DNA from 4 places in the Thalassospira sp. ABD4_177 genome. Region 4 is predicted to be linked to each of the others. Evidence: predicted binding sites of a transcription regulator. Region 4 holds the regulator's gene; each other region holds the start of a gene.
What was found. Region 4 encodes PhoB, which activates phosphate uptake and scavenging genes when phosphate is short. Its sites were predicted from a motif close to TNTCATAAAACTGTCA; they were not measured.
Positions count from the first base shown of each region.

Region 1: the regulator PhoB is predicted to act here: its motif matches at 1,969-1,984, upstream of ACXAF0_RS19315 (inorganic phosphate transporter).
Region 2: the regulator PhoB is predicted to act here: its motif matches at 3,277-3,292, upstream of phnD (phosphate/phosphite/phosphonate ABC transporter substrate-binding protein).
Region 3: the regulator PhoB is predicted to act here: its motif matches at 2,374-2,389, upstream of ACXAF0_RS10445 (choice-of-anchor I family protein).

Region 1 covers NZ_JBSWWO010000007.1:48,199-52,876, reverse strand. Annotated here, with positions in the region: gene ACXAF0_RS19320 (AsmA family protein) at 1-1,885, shown strand, start outside; gene ACXAF0_RS19315 (inorganic phosphate transporter) at 2,057-3,583, shown strand; gene ACXAF0_RS19310 (VUT family protein) at 3,815-4,360, shown strand; gene queA (tRNA preQ1(34) S-adenosylmethionine ribosyltransferase-isomerase QueA) at 4,487-4,678, shown strand, end outside.
Region 2 covers NZ_JBSWWO010000001.1:1,327,981-1,332,658, forward strand. Annotated here, with positions in the region: gene phnE (phosphonate ABC transporter, permease protein PhnE) at 1-482, opposite strand, end outside; gene phnE (phosphonate ABC transporter, permease protein PhnE) at 476-1,288, opposite strand; gene phnC (phosphonate ABC transporter ATP-binding protein) at 1,285-2,082, opposite strand; gene phnD (phosphate/phosphite/phosphonate ABC transporter substrate-binding protein) at 2,165-3,163, opposite strand; gene ACXAF0_RS06085 (DeoR/GlpR family DNA-binding transcription regulator) at 3,363-4,157, shown strand; gene fumC (class II fumarate hydratase) at 4,318-4,678, shown strand, end outside.
Region 3 covers NZ_JBSWWO010000001.1:2,286,419-2,291,096, reverse strand. Annotated here, with positions in the region: gene ACXAF0_RS10450 (response regulator) at 1-540, opposite strand, end outside; gene ACXAF0_RS10445 (choice-of-anchor I family protein) at 703-2,298, opposite strand; gene ACXAF0_RS10440 (NAD(P)/FAD-dependent oxidoreductase) at 2,485-3,558, shown strand; gene ACXAF0_RS10435 (DUF2256 domain-containing protein) at 3,582-3,776, shown strand; gene ACXAF0_RS10430 (DUF3253 domain-containing protein) at 3,773-4,057, shown strand; gene pgi (glucose-6-phosphate isomerase) at 4,064-4,678, opposite strand, start outside.
Region 4 covers NZ_JBSWWO010000003.1:39,627-44,304, forward strand. Annotated here, with positions in the region: gene pstA (phosphate ABC transporter permease PstA) at 1-612, shown strand, start outside; gene pstB (phosphate ABC transporter ATP-binding protein PstB) at 614-1,417, shown strand; gene phoU (phosphate signaling complex protein PhoU) at 1,439-2,161, shown strand; gene phoB (phosphate regulon transcriptional regulator PhoB) at 2,179-2,877, shown strand; gene ACXAF0_RS16170 (cation:proton antiporter domain-containing protein) at 2,957-4,678, opposite strand, start outside.

The DNA of each region.
Region 1 (4,678 bases), on a different contig from region 4:
TGATCGCATCAACCTTGATCAATACATCGCAGCCACCCCGGATGCAGAGGTTTCAGTCTCCACGACATCGGATGCGGGTTCTGCGTCATCCGGTGAAGGTGGAACGGCATCTTCGGGGAGCGGCAGTGCGTCTGCGGAAAAGCCCGATATGGTCAAGGTCATCAAGGATGCGTTGGCACCGCTTGAAGGGCTTGCGGCCAATTACCGACTGGCGGCTGATGAAATCATTTCATCGGGTGTTTCGGTACGTGGCATTTCAATTGATGGCAGCATCAGCGGCCCGAATATTACGCTCACCAACTTTGCCGTTGCTGATGCCGCCGGGCTTTCGGCCAGCGCCAAGGGTGTATTTAACGGTTCGGCCAATGTTCCGGCCTTTGATAACTTGTCGGTGCGTGTGACCGCCAAAACGCTTGAACCACTGGCAAAGCTTACGGGCATTACCCTGCCGGCACCGGCCAGCAGCTACAAGAGTGTTCAGGCCAATCTTGGTCTGAACGGTCCGGTGACTGGTCCGACGGTTGCGGTCGATGTTTCCAACCCGCTTCTGCAGGTGGCCCTTGATGGGGTTGTTTCGGAAATGCTGGGCAGTAACCCGGGCATTGATGGCAAGCTTGCCGTGCAGGCATCAAGCCTGAACCGGGCGCTGGAACTTTTGGCGCCGACCTATACGCCATCGGGCAATCTTGGCCGTCTGGGGGTGTCGGGTAATGTTCAGGGCAATGCGCAGAATGTCGCGCTGGATGGTCTTAAGCTTATCCTTGGGGCGTTTGAAACCAATGGGAACGTCCGTTTCGACGCATCGCAGGCACAGCCCAAGCTTTCTGTCAGCCTTTCTGGTGGCAAGCTTGTCGTCGATCCGTTGCTGCCCGCAGCAGAACGCGCAAGCCTTATGCCCGGTATCGGCAGTGGTCCGCGCAAGGCGGCATTCAATCTGCCAAAATCCATGACGGTCACCCGTGTCGATGCCCGCGATGGCACGCCGTGGGATGACAACGAGATTGATGTGTCGGCCCTGCGATCAATCGATGCAGATATCGCCATCGCACTGGACCAGCTTGATTTTGATACCTACAGCCTGATTAATCCTGACCTGAAGGCAAATCTGGTCGAGGGTCTTCTGACCATTCCGTCCTTTACCGGGCTTTTGGGGCAGGGCGATCTTGCGATCAACGGGACATTTGATGCCCGCAGTGCGGATGTGCCGAAACTGGCCCTTGCCGGCAAACTTGATGGCGCACGGATCGAAAGCCTGGCGCCGATCAAGGTTGCCAATGACACCATCCTGGGTGGGGCAGGCCTGACATTTGATGTTAATGCCAATGGCAACACGTCGCGTCGTCTGGTCTCGGCACTTAATGGCACGGCCAATCTGGTTTTGAATGATGTGCGTTTCAGCAATGCGGATAATCGTTCGACAGACCCGAGCCTGAATATCGAAGCCCTGCTGCGTCAGGGCCCGCAGGCCATGGTGGTTGAAGGGGTCGGTAATAATGATCTGCTGCAGTCACTCGAAGCCGACATGACCATCACCAACGGGATCGCCAAAACCACCCGTGTTGCTGCCGTTTCGCGCGTTGGTACGGCGGATGCGGATGCCACCCTTGATCTGCCGCGCTGGGTGATGGATACGCAGGCCGACTTTGATTTCTCGGAAAAAATCGAAGAACTGCCGCCGTTCAGTGTCTATGCCAAAGGCAAGATTGATGATCCGGCCATTACCGGGCGGATGGACAAGGTCGCAGTGCGGGTTCTTGATAACATCATCGACAAGGCACTTGGTGGTGATGGGTCAAGTGATGGCGCGTCCGGATCTGGCAGTGGCTCAGCCGAGGACGCGGCAAAAGGACTTCTGAAAGGTCTGTTGAACCAGTTCGGACGCTAACACTTCCGAGCGGTGTGATTACCCCAAAACGGCTCCACTTTGTGGGGCCGTTTTTGTTTATGATCAATGGGTTGATTGTGGGGTGTCATAAATACGCAAAAAAACCTTAACAAAGAGGTCCGGCTTCGACATGATCCGCCCGTCGATTCCCTTTGATGGTAACGGTTGATTATGTCGGTAAAGAAAACTGCTCTGGATAAGGATCTCAGGTGGCAAAAGCGCATGGATGCGGGGCTGGGTGAAACAGCGTCGATTAGTGCAAAGCTGGGTCTGGCACTTGTTTTCCTCCTTGCCTGTAGTGCGTTTGTTGCCTTTCACATGGGTGGTCTGCCGCAAAGCGGCTTTCTGATCGCCGCGGCCGTTATCGGCGGCTATATGGCGCTTAACATCGGCGCCAATGATGTGGCCAACAATGTCGGCCCGGCGGTCGGGTCCAAGGCGCTGACCATGGTTGGCGCCTTGTTGATTGCCGCCATCTGCGAAGCCGCCGGTGCGATCATTGCCGGTGGTGACGTCGTCGGTACCATCAAAAAAGGCATCATTGATCCAACCGCCATGCCCGATGCAAAGACCTTTGTCTGGGCGATGATGGCGGCCCTTCTGGCAGCAGCCCTTTGGCTTAACCTGGCCACTTGGCTTGGTGCGCCGGTTTCAACTACCCACTCGATTGTTGGCGGGGTGATGGGGGCCGGTATGGCAGCTGTTGGCATTGGCGCGGTCAATTGGCCCACCATGGGGACCATCGCAGCAAGCTGGGTGATTTCCCCGGTGCTGGGTGGCTTGATCGCGGCCGGTTTCCTGGCCTTCATCAAATTCCGGGTGCTGTACCAGAATGACCGCGTGACGGCAGCGCGCAAATGGGTGCCGGTTCTGGTCGCCTTGATGGTCTCGGTCTTCTCGGTTTATCTGATGATGAAGGGGGTCAAGAAAATCTGGAAGGCCGATATTTCCGTCGTGCTGGCGATTGGTGTTGCTGCCTTCTTCCTGACCCTTATTCCGATGCGCAAGGCTGTCATCCGGGCATCTGCCAATATGGATGGCCGCCGCAAGGAAATCGCATCGCTGTTTCGGGTTCCGCTGGTGGTTTCAGCTGCCCTGTTGTCCTTTGCCCACGGTTCGAACGATGTCGCCAATGCCATCGGTCCGCTTGCCGCCATTGTGTCGGGGATTGATAGCGGTGAAATCGTGACCTCTGCGCCGATCCCGATCTGGGTAATGGTGATCGGTGCGGTTGGTATTTCTGCTGGTTTGATCCTGTTTGGTCCGAAACTGATTAAAACGGTGGGTTCGAAGATAACCAAGCTCGATCCGATCCGTGCCTATACGGTGGCGCTGTCGGCGGCGATTACGGTGATCATTGCTTCTGCGCTGGGGCTTCCGGTCAGCTCGACCCACATCGCGGTCGGTGCGGTGTTCGGGGTTGGTTTCCTGCGTGAAAGCCTGTCACATCGTCGTCGCAAGATTGCACCGCCGATGCTGGTGGATCGCACTGAGGACGAGCAGGCCGATGCCCATATCGAGGCACTGCGTCAGATCGATCCGAATGAAGCCAAAAAGGCAGAGAAGAAATTCCGCAAGCGCCTTCTGGTGCGTCGTCGCTATGCGGTGACGATTGCAACCGCATGGGTGGTGACGGTTCCGGCCGGTGCCTTCCTTGGTGCGCTGCTGTTCTTCACCATTCGCGGCATCATGCTGTAATTTAAGATAAATATAGTTTCGCGGCGCGGCGCCCCACTTTCCCCGGGGCGACTTGCAGCGATCTGCAGCGGCGATCAGGGTTTCCTGATCGCCGTTTTTCCTTGACCGACCTTTGGTCTGCGCGTAAACAGCCGCACCAAAGTTACACAGAATCCGTTCGTGATCGTCGCCCAGTTCGGTGGGCCGCGAGATTTGTTATGCGTGGGTTCACTTGCTTAGAAGGGCTAAAACATGAAAGCGATCATTTTCGGGGTCCTCGCCATGGCGGTGACCGTTGTCGCATCGAACATTCTGGTCGAATACCCGCTGCCGGGCGTTCTGGCTGACTGGCTGACCTATGGCGCCTTTACCTATCCGGTCGCCTTCCTTGTTACCGACCTGACCAACCGCGCCCGTGGGGCGGCCGCCGCACGTGTTGTCGTGCTGGCCGGTTTTGCGTTGGCGGTTGTTTTGTCGCTGATCTTTGCGGACACTCGTATCGCCATCGCGTCGGGTTCGGCATTCCTGATTGCCCAGATGCTCGACGTTACCGTGTTTGACAAGCTGCGCCGCGCAAGCTGGTGGAAAGCCCCGCTGGTGTCATCGGGGATCGGCTCGGCGGTGGATACTGCCTTGTTCTTCTCAATCGCATTTGCCGGTACCGGCCTTCCCTGGGATACGTGGGCGATGGGCGATTTCGCCGCCAAGATGATCATGGCGCTGACCTGCCTGGCACCGTTCCGCCTTTTGATGAGTGTGATCACTCCGCGCGTCAATGCGGAACCGGCCCGGGGCTAAGTCCCAAACCGATACAGGGTCAGGGCGGATCAGATATGCCGTTCATGGCCTTGTGATTTGTTCTGAAGGGGCGCATAAGACGCCCCTTCATTTGCTTTTTCAATTGACCCGGAATTGCCCTGATCCATGAAAGTCGATCTGTTCGATTTTGAATTGCCGCGCGACCGTATTGCCGAACATCCGGCCAATCCGCGTGATGCGGCCCGTATGCTTGATTTGTCAGGCGACGCGACACAGGACCGCATCGTGCGTGAGCTGCCCGACATTCTGCGTCCCGGTGATTTGCTGATTTCCAATGATACGCGCGTTATTCCGGCC
Region 2 (4,678 bases), on a different contig from region 4:
AGCGATCGGAAAATAATCGCCAGAATACCGGCCAGAACACCCGGTCCGAACACAGCGACAAACAGCAGTGCCCAGATGATGGTATTGACCGAACGCGACGACACCAGAATGAACCGGCCAAGCCACAGCGTGAAACGGTTCGGGGTGGTGTTCTGTGCCGCGATCAAGGCAATCGGCAGAGACATGAATACCGCAAAGAAGGTCGCAATCGTCGCGATATTGACGGTTTCAAGCAACGTCCAGCCGATTTCCTGCCAACCTTCAAGCGATGGCGGGAACATGCGGGCAAACAGATCGCCCATTTGGGCCGGGGCATCCCAAAGCCATGGCCAGATGACATTGATCGTGGAAAGCGACCAGACAACGGCGAGTGCGACCAGTGCGGTCAGGCCGTAACGCCGCCAGCGCTCCTTGGTGGTGTAGCGGGACCATTCGCGATTGGCGATTGCTTCCGGTCCGGTAGGTTGGGTGGTGGCTACCATAGGTTCCTCCTGATCCGGCCGCTGATGGCCTCGCTGACAAGGATCACACCGATGATGCAAAGGGTGATCGCCAGCGCAAAGTCATAGTCGTAACGCCCGAAGGCATTAAGAAGGGTCGATCCGATACCGCCTGCACCAACGATGCCAACAATGGCAGACGCGCGCAGGTTGCTATCAAGCTGATAGATCGAAAGACCGATCTGACGGGGCATGATTTGCGGAATCACAGCATATAGAAGGGAGACAAATGTCGCCCCGCCGGCAGCCCGGATCGCCTCGACCTGACCCCAGTCGATTTCCTCGATCCGTTCGGCCAGCATTTTGGCAACGAACCCGATGGAATAGACCGTAAGCGTCAGGATGCCCGCCAGCGGGCCAAAGCCGACGGCTTTGACAAACAGGATGGCGACAATGACCGGATGGAAGGAACGCGCAACAATGATGACGCCACGCCCGATGGTATAAAGCCATTTGGGCGCGATGTTTGATGCGGACGCAAAGGCAATCGGAACGCTGAGCGCCAGACCAAGCAGGGTTGAGACGATGGCGATCTTGATGCTTTCCATAAAGCCGTCAAACAGCAACTCGCCGCGCAGGAAGCTTGGCGGGAAGGCGCCCTTGAAGATACGGATAGCACGCGGGACACCGTCCTGAATACGCTCCCAGTCGAATGGCAGGGACGTTAATGCCCACCATACATAGGCCGCAACCGCCACCAGAATGCCCCAGCGCAACACGGGGTTGGCAATAAAGGGGGGCTTCTTCCAGGTGCGGCTGCGGCCCGTTGATTGAACGGTGCTGCTCATCGTGCCGCGACCTCGCGCAGGTGATTGCTGCTTTCGGCACCACCGCGTTCTTCGGCCGGCACACCGGCATAGATTTCGTCCATCGCGTCATTGTTCAGGTCAACCGGCTCGCCATCGAAAATGATGCGGCCAAAGCGCATGCCAACGATACGCTGGGTATATTCCTTGGCTTCGTTGACGTTATGAATGTTGATCAGAACCGGCAGGTGCAGCTCGGATGCGAGCGCGCGCAGCAGTTCCATGATCTGACGGGATGTTTTCGGATCAAGCGATGCGGTCGGTTCATCGGCCAGCAAGATTTCAGGTTCCTGCATCAGGGCGCGGACAACACCAACACGCTGGCGTTCACCGCCAGACAGTTCATCAGCCCGTTTGTCGGCATAATGGGCGATGCCGACGCGTTCCATCAAATGGAAGGCGCGATCAATGTCTTCCTGCGGATATTTGCGCGTCACGGCGCGCCATGCCGGCAGATAGCCCAGACGACCGGACTGGACGTTTTCCATGACCGTCAGACGGTCAATCAGGTTAAAGCCCTGAAACACCATGCCGATACGGCGACGTGCCAGACGCAGCGCCTTGCCTTCAAGGCTGGTCAATTCAGTACCATTAAGTTCGATGGAGCCCGAAGACGGTTCTACAAGGCGGTTGATACAGCGCAGCAGGGTACTTTTACCCGCGCCTGACGCACCAATAATGGAAACAACACTCTCGCCCGGGACTTCAAGGTTCAGGTTCTTCAACACTGCCTTTTCGTCGCCATAGCGTTTTACAAGTTCTTTGATACGCAGCATTGCGTTACCCCGAATAATATGGGTGGCACAGGGCCTGCCAAGGCAGGCCCTGCAAAGTTCGGATCGATTGGAAAGTCAGGAATTACTTCAGGTTGTCCGGGGTGTATTTGACACCGTTGGCAGCCTGAATTTCGCGGATAACCGCCCAGTCATCCTGATAGGTGATCGGCAAAAACTTCGAGACACCTTTGAATTCTTCACCAAGGGCGGTGCCCTTCATGTCGAAGGTAAAGAAGGCTTCCTTGATCTTTTCGACCAGTTCCGGCGCAAGGTTGTGGGCATAGTTAAACGAAGTGGTCGGGAAAGGCTTGCTTTCGTAGATGATTTTAACTTCGTTCGGATCATAAAGATCGCGCTGGGCCATACGTTCGACAACTTCCGAGGCAACCGGGGCTGCGTCATAGTCACCGGCAACAACGCCTAGGATCGACTGGTCGTGCGAACCGGAATAGACAACTTCGTAATCCTGTTCCGGAACAACGCCCTGACCCGGAAGCAGTGCGCGCGGTGCCAGGTTGCCCGAGTTCGAGGTCGGCGAGGTATGCGCAACGCGTTTGCCTTTGAGGTCCTCGACCTTGTCGATGCCGCTGTCGGTACGGGTGTAAAGCTGAAGCGTATAGCCAAAACGACCATCATCGGCCCCCATCAGGGCAAACGGAACGGCGCCGGCAAGGTTCACGGCAAACGGGGTCGGGCCGGTCGAGAAGCCGGCAACGTGCAGGCGACCTGAACGCATGGCTTCGACTTCTGCCGAGTTAGACTGAACCGCAAAGAAGTGCACGTCTTTGCCGGTAACGTCTTCAAGATGCTGCAGGAACGGGTCCCAGATGTCGGCATACACGGCCGGGTCTTCGACCGGGGTATAAGCGAATACTAGGGTGTCGGGATCAACAAGCTGATCTGCGGCCGGGGCATCAGCAACAAGATCACCATCCATGTCGCAATAAATCGGATCAAGATCGCCGCGCGCGATGCAGTCATCTGTTGCGGCGGCCGGGGTGGATGCCATGCCGACCATGCCGATTGCGGCAAGGAGGGTGGTCAGTTTTAAACTGTCGGTTTTTTTCGGATGTGAAAACACTGGTTTTGAACCTTTCTTCCCTGTGACTGACGGTTTTCCGCCATTTTAAGTGTGGTTTTGTTGTTTTTATTGTTGCTTTAACCAACATTATGAATTTGAAAAAGTTGGAAAATCAACACAAAACTGTAACAAAACGTTTCGGTCAAGGTTGCTAAGATGGCTGTCTTCGGCACAAAACCGGCGATAATTGAGGGGGGATGTGGCTTTGCGTTTAGGAAAAAAAGAGCGTCAGCAACGTATTCTGCAAGAGTTACAAGTTCACCCCCATGTGAGAGTTGCCACACTTGCAGAACGATTCGACGTTGCAACCGAAACCATTCGCCGCGATCTTGATGCGCTGAGCAGCGATGGCCTGATCAAACGCGAGTTCGGTGGGGCATCGGCACGCCCCATGGGCCATCAGCCTGACTTGGCAGAACGCCAGCTTTCTGCCGTTGCCGGGTTTGAGCGGATTGGCATGCTGGCCGCCGATATGGTGCGGTCCGGCGATGTCGCGATGATCGATGCCGGATCAACCGTGGCCCAGATTGCGCCGTTTCTGGCAGCCCGCACGACAAAGCTGTCGCGCACCTTTCTGACCAACTGCTATGCGGTGGTGCATGGTATGGCCGAGCTTGCCGACCATGATGATGTCCTGATGTGTCCGGGGCAGTTTGATCGACGGGAAAACGCCGTCTATGGCAATGACACCATCGAATATCTGCGTCGTTTCCATGCCAATATCGCCTTTATCGGTGCATCGGGCATATCCCGACAGGGATTTAGCGACGTCAATCGCCGGGCGGTGGCCGTTAAGCGCGCCATGATGGAACGCTCCGATGAAACATGGCTGATGGTGGATCATACGAAGTTTGATCAACGCTATCTGGAAAACGTTGCGCCGCTCGAAGAACTTACCGGCATCATTACCGACCGCCAGCCGGAGCCGGAATTCGCATCCCAGCTTGAACGCGCGGGCATACGGCTTTTGGCATGGCGTGATGACCTTCAATAGGTTGCCTGCATCACCTGATCAACTTTGAAAATAAGATTTGTTCGCAATTGAGTTTGCGTTCCCCCGGATTTCAAACCATATTCCGTGCGCAACATATCAAAGTGTTGCATGCCGGGTTCCCGCCCCGGTCAGTTTGTTTCTGACACGGAGGATTTTGATCGTGACCAATTCAGTGACCACCCGTACCGAACAAGACACCATGGGCGAAATTGATGTGCCCGCCGATCGGTATTGGGGGGCGCAAACCCAGCGATCCAGACAGAATTTCCGCATTGGTGGTGAACGCATGCCCGATGCCCTGATCAAGGCGTTCGGTGTTCAGAAACTCGCAGCTGCGCGCGCCAATGCCGCCCTTGATAATCTTGATCCGGAACTGGCCAAGGCGATTGAAGCCGCCGCCACCGAGGTGGCCGAAGGCAAGCTTCTGGATCATTTCCCGTTGGTTGTCTGGCAAACCGGATCGGGCACCCAGACCAACATGAATACGAACGAAGTGATCGCCAACCGGGCGTGCGAGATCC
Region 3 (4,678 bases), on a different contig from region 4:
GTTCTTGACCAGTGCCAGAAGCAAGGAAAACTCACCGGTCGAAAGGTGTACCGCCACATTATCGGCATCGCGCAATTCGCGTGATCCAATATCAAGCGTCCATTCACCGAAAATGATCTTGTGGGCCGGGGTAACTTCGTTATCAGACGGTGCGACCGTACCGGTTTCAAAACGGCGGAACACGGCACGAATACGTGCGAGCAATTCACGCGGATTGAACGGCTTGGTCAGATAGTCATCTGCGCCCAGTTCAAGGCCGAGAATACGATCGGTATCCTCGCCCACCGCAGTCAGCATGACAATCGGCACCTTGGAGGTACGCCGCACATCGCGGCAAAGGGCAAAGCCGTCCTCGCCCGGCAGCATGATATCAAGAATCACCAGATCGATTTTCCAGTCGCGCAAGGCACGGTGCATTTCATTACCGTCGGAAACGGTGGTGATGCGAAAGCCGTGTTGCAGCAGGAACTTTTTTAAAAGCTTCTGGATTTCCTGATCGTCATCAACGACCAGAATATGTGGTTCACGTCGCGTCGTCAGTGTCCCGAACTCCCCTGATTTTATCGGCCATGTCCCTGACCGTGGCCGGAGTTTAGTCTAATTCGACAACGGTTTGAACCATTTTACCATGTGGTGCCTAAAATCGAAAAAGCCGGGCATTGCCCGGCTTTCCCACATCAAGAAATCTGTCCTGAATGTTGATTACTTCAGGTCGTAAACCTTGGTGCTGCCCGATACTTCGGACGCCACCACCAGCATGGCATTGCCGGTCGGGCTGTCCTTGGCATCAACGAATTGAAGACCTTCGGGCGCCAGTTCACCGGCGGTGTCATGTTCCGGGTTGCCCGAGAAACGGCGATCACTGTGATAGGTCACGAACTGCGGGTTGGTCGGGTTGGTCAGATCATAGACCATGAAACCGCCCTGACGTTCCAGGCCGATAAACGCGTATGGCGTGCCATTGACATAGCCACTGGCGATGCCTTCGGGTTCCGGGCCCTTGTCATCGGAGCGGTTATCGCGGCTGTAGTTTTCGGTATCCGACGAATTGAAGACATTGGCGTAGTTTGCCGCCAGGAGCTGCTCAAACGCATCGCCACTGTCAAAGACCATCTCGCCATCGGCATCAAGCACCGAGAAGGACCGCGCACCGTAGCTATAGATCACATCGACATCACCATCAAAATCGATGTCCCCCTGTGCCGTGGTGGTTTTCAAACGACCAAGATTTTCATCCTTTTGCAGGGTGCTGGCTGTCGGATAGGCCACCGGATCAAGGGTCAGTTTGCCAACGCGGGTTTCCTCGCTATAGCCGTCATAATCGCGGGCATCGCCCTCGTTCGCGATCAGGATCCAGTCCTTGCCATTGATGTTTATCGCATCGATGGTATCAGGCTGATACATGCCCATGACCGGCCAGGTGCGGATATTGATCTTGCCGTCCTTGTCACTGGCGTCAAAGGCATGCACCGAATGATCCTTGAAGCCAAGACCGGCAACGCGTTTGACCGTGGCGGTTTCGATATCAATGATCGCCACTGCATTGTTTTCCTGAAGCGAGACATAGGCGGTTTTGCTGTTCTTGGAGACCGCAATGTATTCCGGCTCCACATCCTGTGCGACGGTTGAGGTTCCCGGGTTCGAAGTGCGCATGCCATAAGGCAACGTACCGCCATTCAGGAAGTTGAAATCAACCGTGCGCACATCAGCGGCCGACAGATCTTCTGCGCCACCGGCCATGGAAATGATCGAAACGGTTCCTTCCGGATCGTTGGTGAAGGCATCGTTCGGCTCACCCTCATTTGCGACCAGCACATATTTGCCATCCGGAGAAAACTTGATCATGTCGGGCAGTGCACCGACGGTGACCGCCGAGATGAAATTGCCTTCGGTATCAAAGAAAATAGCCTGACCCGGTGCCTGCTTGTCAGCGTTTTCAACAGCAACCGCGACAACACCGTTCATGACGGCGACACTGTTGGCACCCTTGCCCCAGCTCGACAGATCCATCGCGCCAATTTTGGTGAGCTCGGACGGGTTGGACATATCAAGAATGTCGATCACCTTGTCCGCACCGTTCACAACGAAAATGCGCTTCGACACCGGATCGAATGCCGGAATTTCTGCGGCACTTTCATCCAGCATCCCGGTGCGATATTCGCCCATCGGCACAATCGTGATCGGATGTGCGCCGGCATTGACCACATCGCCCGACATCATGGTGTTTTCAGAAGATGAGCCGGCACAGGCACTCAGAAGCAAAGAAACAGCAGCCGTCGCCATCAGTGAAGAACGCATCTTTTCCCCCTTGGAATAACCGTCAACAAAGCCAGCAGCTTGATGATTTGCTGTAACGGTTTGATGACCCGTCGGTTACAGTTTCATAAATTTCTTGTGGCAAGGACTGCTCCAATAGCGCGGTTTTCCCGTATCGAGATGACAACACAAAAACACCACGGGTGGTTAGCGAACAGGAGTATCCCGATGCCAAGCATGTCGAACGTCAATATTGCCGTCATTGGGGCGGGCATGGCCGGGCTAAAGGCCGCAAGCTCCTTGCATCGCATCCGCATGAACGTAACCGTTTTTGAGAAAAGCCGCGGGCTTGGCGGGCGCCTGGCATCGCGGCGGACCGAGTTCGGTCATTTCAACCATGGTGCGCAATATGTCACTGCGCGCGATCCAGGCTTTAACGCGTTCCTTCAGGAAGCAACCGAATTCAACGCCGCCCAGAACTGGTCGCCCAACCTGCATCGTGGCGTGAGTGCCGAAACGGACCGCACCGACGGCACCGCCGCCACAGGAACAAATGATGCGCTTTCGCCCATTACCCGTCATGTCGGCAACCTTGCCGAGGAGCAATGGTATCAGGGTGCGCCGCAGATGAACAAACTGATCCGCCCCTTGGTGGACAGCTTTCCGATCCAGAAGCAATACCGCATCGTTGGCATAGAGCCGGTCAATCAGCGCAGCTTCATGCTTCATGATGACTTGGATGGGGTATATGGACCTTTCGACGGTGTCATTGTGACGGCCCCGGCACCGCAGGCCGCAGAACTGCTTCGTCCACTCGCCCCGCGTTATGGTCCGATTGACGAGGTGGTTATGGCACCTTGCTGGGCCGTGATGGCCGCGTTCGAAAAGCCGCTTCCGACCGGATTTGATGCGATGCTTTATCCAAGTCGCGAAATCAGCTGGGCGGCACGCAGCACGCAAAGCAACGACATGTTCCACCGTCGCACTCCCGATCCATGGGTCCTGCATGCCAGCCCGGAATGGTCACGCGCCCATCTTGAAGATGACAAGGAACGCGTGATTGAAAAACTGCTCGACGCGCTGCGCAATGTCAGTGGCGCCGAACTGCCCGAACTGCATTCGGTGCAAGCACACCGTTGGCGTTATGCCCGAACGGAAGTCCCGCTGGGCATGAGCCACCTTAATGGCATGAATGGCCGCGTGATTGCCGCCGGTGACTGGTGCCTTGGTGCGCGGGTCGAGGCGGCCTGGCGCAGCGGGCGAACTGCCGCCCATTCGATGATCGAAACCCTGCTTGGATAAACCAAAAACCTGATCGCACTGATATGCCGAAAAATGCCAACGGACAGAACCGTGGCAAAGCCCATCTGCCACAGAAAACCTGCGTGACATGTGCGCGCCCGTTTAGCTGGCGACGCAAATGGAAGGACTGCTGGGACGCGGTTCAGTATTGCTCCGAGCGGTGCCGTCGCCAGCGCAAGCAGGCCGCAAAACCCGCCACACAAGGCCATGCGTCATGATGTTTGATCAGCTCGATGAAGATCAGCCAACCTTTGCCATTCTGCGCCAGCGGGTGATTGATATGGCAGCACAGCGCGGCGTGGAGAAAACCATCTGCCCATCCGAAGTCGCCAAATCATTCGGGTCTTATTGGCGTGATCTGATGCCGCGCGTGCATCAGGTGGCCGATCAATTGTGTGCCGAGGGCAGGCTGACATTTGAAAAGGGCGGCGTCAGCTATGGCCAACACCGCCCTTCGGGTCATTATCGATTGCGCGTCGTCCCGGAAAAGGACGACTGAGAAACCCTAGCCGCGCAAACCTTGCAGACGTTTGATCAGGCCTGCGGTGGATGCATCGCGCGATCCTGCGTCTTCTTTGCCCTCGACCATCGGCAGCAGTTCCTTGGCAAGCTGTTTACCAAGCTCTACCCCCCACTGGTCATAGGAATTGACGTTCCAGATGATGCCTTGAACAAAGATCTTGTGTTCATACATCGCAACCAGTCGGCCAAGGGTGAAGGGATCAAGCTGCTTATAGAGGATCATGGTGCTGGGCTTGTTGCCATCAAACACCTTTTGCGGCGCCAGCACATCGATCTCGGCCGGGCTCAGATCACTGCCCGCAAGTTCTTCGCGCACTTCGGCCTCGGTCTTGCCGCGCATCAATGCTTCGGCCTGTGCCAGGCAGTTTGAGACCAGCTTGTCATGATGGTTTGCCAGCGGATGAAGGGGATTGGCAGCGACGATGAAATCAACCGGGATCAGTTCGGTGCCCTGATGGATAAGCTGATAAAAGGCATGCTGGCCGTTTGTGCCGGGCTCCCCCCAGATGATCGGGCCGGTTTCATAGGCAATCGGTTTGCCATCGCGGGTGACAGACTTGCCATTGCTCTCCATATCGGCCTGCTGCAGATAGGCCGG
Region 4 (4,678 bases):
CCGATTGGGGTTCTTGCTGCGGTTTACCTGGAAGAGTTCGCACCGAAGAACCGCTTCACCCAGATTGTTGAAGTCAACATCAACAACCTGGCCGCTGTCCCGTCCATCGTCTTTGGTCTGCTCGGTCTTGAGGTGTACCTTAATGTCATGCATCTGCCGCGTTCGGCGCCGGTTGTTGGTGGTTTGACGCTGGCCCTGATGACGCTTCCGACGATCATTATTGCCTCGCGGGCTGCGATCAAGGCGGTGCCGCCGTCGATCCGCCAGGCCGCCCTTGGCTTGGGCGCATCCCCGGTTCAGACCGTGACCCATCATGTTTTGCCGCTGGCAATGCCGGGCATTCTGACCGGCACGATCATTGGCATGGCCCAGGCACTGGGTGAAACCGCACCGCTTCTGATGATCGGGATGGTCGCCTTTATTGTTGATATCCCGGGCGGGGCACTTGACCCGGCAACGGTTCTGCCGGTCCAGATCTATCTGTGGGCGGACAGCCCGGAACGTGCCTTTGTCGAGAAAACCTCGGCAGCGATTATGGTGTTGCTGGCATTCCTTGTCCTGATGAATGGACTGGCTGTGTATCTGCGCAAAAAATTTGAACGGAAGTGGTAAAATGGCTGCTGTATCCCAGAGCGCAATGACGGCAGAGCCGTCGGTCGAAAAACCGAAAATGACCGCGCGTAACCTTGATCTTTTCTATAGCGATAATCAGGCTCTCTATGAGGTCAACCTTGATATTGCCGAAAAGCAGGTTACCTCGCTGATTGGCCCGTCGGGCTGTGGTAAATCCACCTTCCTGCGCTGCCTGAACCGCATGAATGACACCATCGACGGTGTCACCATCAAAGGCGAAGTCACCCTTGATGGCCGCGACATTTATGACAAGCGCATCGACGTGGTTCAGCTGCGCGCGCGCATCGGCATGGTGTTCCAGAAACCGAACCCGTTCCCGAAATCGATCTATGACAACGTGGCCTATGGCCCGCGCATTCATGGTCTGGTCAATTCGCGTGACGAGCTTGACGAAATCGTCATGACCTCGCTTGAACGTGCCGGCCTTCTCAAGGAAGTCAAAGATCGCCTGCAGTCGCCGGCAACCGGTCTTTCCGGTGGTCAGCAGCAGCGCCTGTGCATCGCCCGTGCGGTTGCCGTCAGCCCGGAAGTCATCCTGATGGATGAGCCGTGCTCGGCGCTTGATCCGATCGCGACCGCCAAGGTCGAGGAACTGATTGACGAGCTGCGCTCGAACTACACGATCGTGATCGTGACCCACTCCATGCAGCAGGCTGCCCGTGTGTCACAGCGCACCGCGTTCTTCCACCTGGGCAAGCTGGTCGAAGTCGGCGAAACCGATCAAATCTTTACCAACCCGAAGGACGAACGCACCAAGGGTTACATTACCGGCCGCTTCGGTTAAGTGAGCCAGGAGTACGCATAAATGGCTGAAGATCATACCCATATCGTAAGTTCGTTCGACGAGGAACTGACCCGTCTGAACAACATCATCTCGCAAATGGGCGGGCTTGCCGAAAGCCAGCTTATTTCGTCGATCCGCTCGATCGTCAAACGCGATTCCGAGCTGGCCGAAAAAGTCATCCTGTCCGATCAGCGCATCGACGTTCTCGAACAGGAAGTCCAGGACTTTGCCGTTCGTCTGCTGGCGCTCCGTCAGCCGATGGCAGATGACCTGCGTCAGGTCGTGACCGCGCTCAAGCTGTCGAACGATCTCGAACGCATTGGTGATTTGGCCAAAAACATCGCCAAACGCGCCCAGGTCCTGAACCAGATCCCGCCGATCCGCCCGGTTCAGGCGATCCCGAACATGGCCAAGCTGGCCCAGGAAATCATCAAGGATGTCCTGGACGCCTATATCGAAGGCGATGCCGACAAGGCCCACCGTGTCTGGGAACGCGATCAGGAAGTGGACGATATGTACAATTCGCTGTTCCGCGAATTGCTGACCTACATGATGGAAGATCCGCGCAACATCACCGCGTCGACCCATCTGTTGTTCATTGCCAAGAACATCGAACGTATTGGCGACCACGCCACCAACATCGCCGAAACGATCTATTACCGGATCAAGGGCGAGGACCTGCCGGGTGTTGACCGGCCAAAAAACGACGCAGCGAACTTCGCTGTTGTCGAACCGAATGAGTGACACTGGAGCATAGGAAGATGGACCCAACGGTTCTTATCGTCGAGGACGAAGCTGCAATCGTAACCATGTTGCGCTACAACCTCGAACGCGAGGGGATGCAGGTCGTCGAAGCCGGAGACGGTGACGAAGCGTTGAAAATCATGGCAGAAACCCATGTCGATCTGGTTTTGCTCGACTGGATGTTGCCCGTCATGTCGGGGATCGAGGTCTGCCGCCAGATCCGCCGCAAGCCCGAAAGCCGGGATCTTCCGGTGATCATGGTCACCGCACGCGGCGAAGAAGGCGACCGTATTCGCGGCCTTGATACCGGCGCGGATGACTATGTCACCAAACCGTTTGCCATTGGCGAGCTGCTGGCCCGTATCCGGGCGCTTCTGCGTCGGTCCGGTCCGGCGCAACCACAGGGGCAGTTGATCTATTCCGACATCGAAATGGATCTCGCCGCTCACCGTGTCAGCCGCAATGGCAAGGCGATCCATCTTGGCCCGACGGAATTCCGTCTGCTGCGCTATTTCCTTGAACATCCGGGACGGGTTTTCTCGCGCGAACAGTTGCTGAATGCGGTCTGGGGCCCGAACATCTATGTCGAAACCCGCACTGTTGACGTTCATATCCGTCGCCTGCGCAAGGCACTCAATGACGTCAAAGGCACCCGCGATATCATCCGCACCGTCCGTGCGGCCGGTTATGCGCTGGATTCCGAAACCGCGGCCTAAGCCGTTTTGACACGCGATCCAATGAAAAACCCCCGTTGCGATGCGCAGCGGGGGTTTTTGTTTTAAATCCGGAATGGCTTTACGGGGTGTCCTCGGCCGGTTTGTCGGTTTCCTCGGAACTTCTCTGTTTTCGCTGTGTGCGCGGCGCCAGTTCGTTCATCAACAGCATATCGGCCCGGCGGAATTTGGCGATTTCGGCATCGATATCTTCCTGCGGCACCTCGCAGGCGGCCAGAACGTGATCCGATAACCGCAAGCCGGTTTCAAGTACCTCCGGGATGGCGGCATCCGCGCCATGGCGTGACAGCGGCCCGATATGGGTGATGTCCTGCGCACGGGCAAAAATCTTCAGATGCGGATAATGCTGGCGCAACAGCGCAACCGTCTTCTCCGTCGCATGCGGGTTCCCCATGGCAACAACCGCAATTTTTGCTTCGTCGGTATGTGCCGCCCGGAAGGTTTCCGGTCTTGACCCGTCGGCAAAGTAAACTGGTAGGCCTTCGGCCCGGCCACGCGAAACCTGCTGGGCGTCACTATCAAGCACCAGGAACGGGATGTTCCGGGTTTTAAGCAACCGCGCCAGAACCCGGCCAACGCGCCCGCTGCCGATCACCAGAACATGCTGCTGAATGCCCTCGGACTCTTCGGCGATCTTGCCAAGCTGGTCTTCTTCCTTGGGATGGAGCTTTTCCTCGATCTTGTGACCAAGGCTGATCAGGGTCGGGGTCAGGGCCATGGAAATCGCCACCACCGGGATCAGCATCGCCGCAATATCAAGCGGCACCGCCCCGTTCTGGGCCGCCAGGGCAAACATCACAAAGGCAAATTCACCACCCGCCGCGAGGCTCATCGCGACCCGGATCGCGAGACCGGTTTCAAACCGCATGGCACGCGCCAGTCCGAACAGAACCGCCGTCTTGATGGCGAGCAACAAGACAAGCCACATGACGATGGTGCCGAACTGGTTATAAACCACGTCGGCATTGACCGACATGCCCACCGACATGAAGAACAGCGACAGGAACACCCCACGGAACGGCGAGATATCGGCTTCGATCTGATGGCGGAATTCGGTTTCGGCCAGCATCACGCCTGCAATGAAGGCCCCCAGCGCCATCGAAAGACCGGAAACTTCGGTAAGGGTGCTGGCCGCCAGCACGACAAACAATGTGCCAATGGCAAACAGTTCCGGGTTTTTAAGCGACGCGATATAGCGAAACAGTCGCGGCAAGACATAACGCCCAACCAGCAACAGCAACGCAACCGACCCGAAACCAAGCAGTATGCTCATCCACGGGCTGGTTTCCGTTCCGGCATTGCCTGCCGCCTGCACCATGATCAGGAACGGGCCAACCGCCACGTCTTGTAGCAACAGGATGGCAAGGGCGGCACGGCCAAACCGGGTATTGAGCTGCCGGTCGTCAGAAAGCTGTTTTAGGATGATCGCAGTCGATGAAAGCGCAAGCGCACCGGCAATGACAAGCGCCGTGGGCAGCGCATACTCCATCGCCACCAGAAGCCCCAAAAGGGCTGCCATCGACACCACAATCTGCAAAACACCAAGCCCGGCAAAGCGTCCGCCAATAACCCGCAGGCGATCACGCGAAAGCTCCAACCCGATCATGAACAGCAGGAAGACAACGCCAAGTTCGGCAACAGTTGAAATGTCTTCGCGTTCGGAAATCAGGCCAAAGCCGAACGGTCCGATAAAGAAACCACCAATCAGAAATCCGATAATCGAATTCGCACGAAGCTTGTGCGCAATCGGAACCGCAATGATCGCGGCAGTCAGAATAAGGAA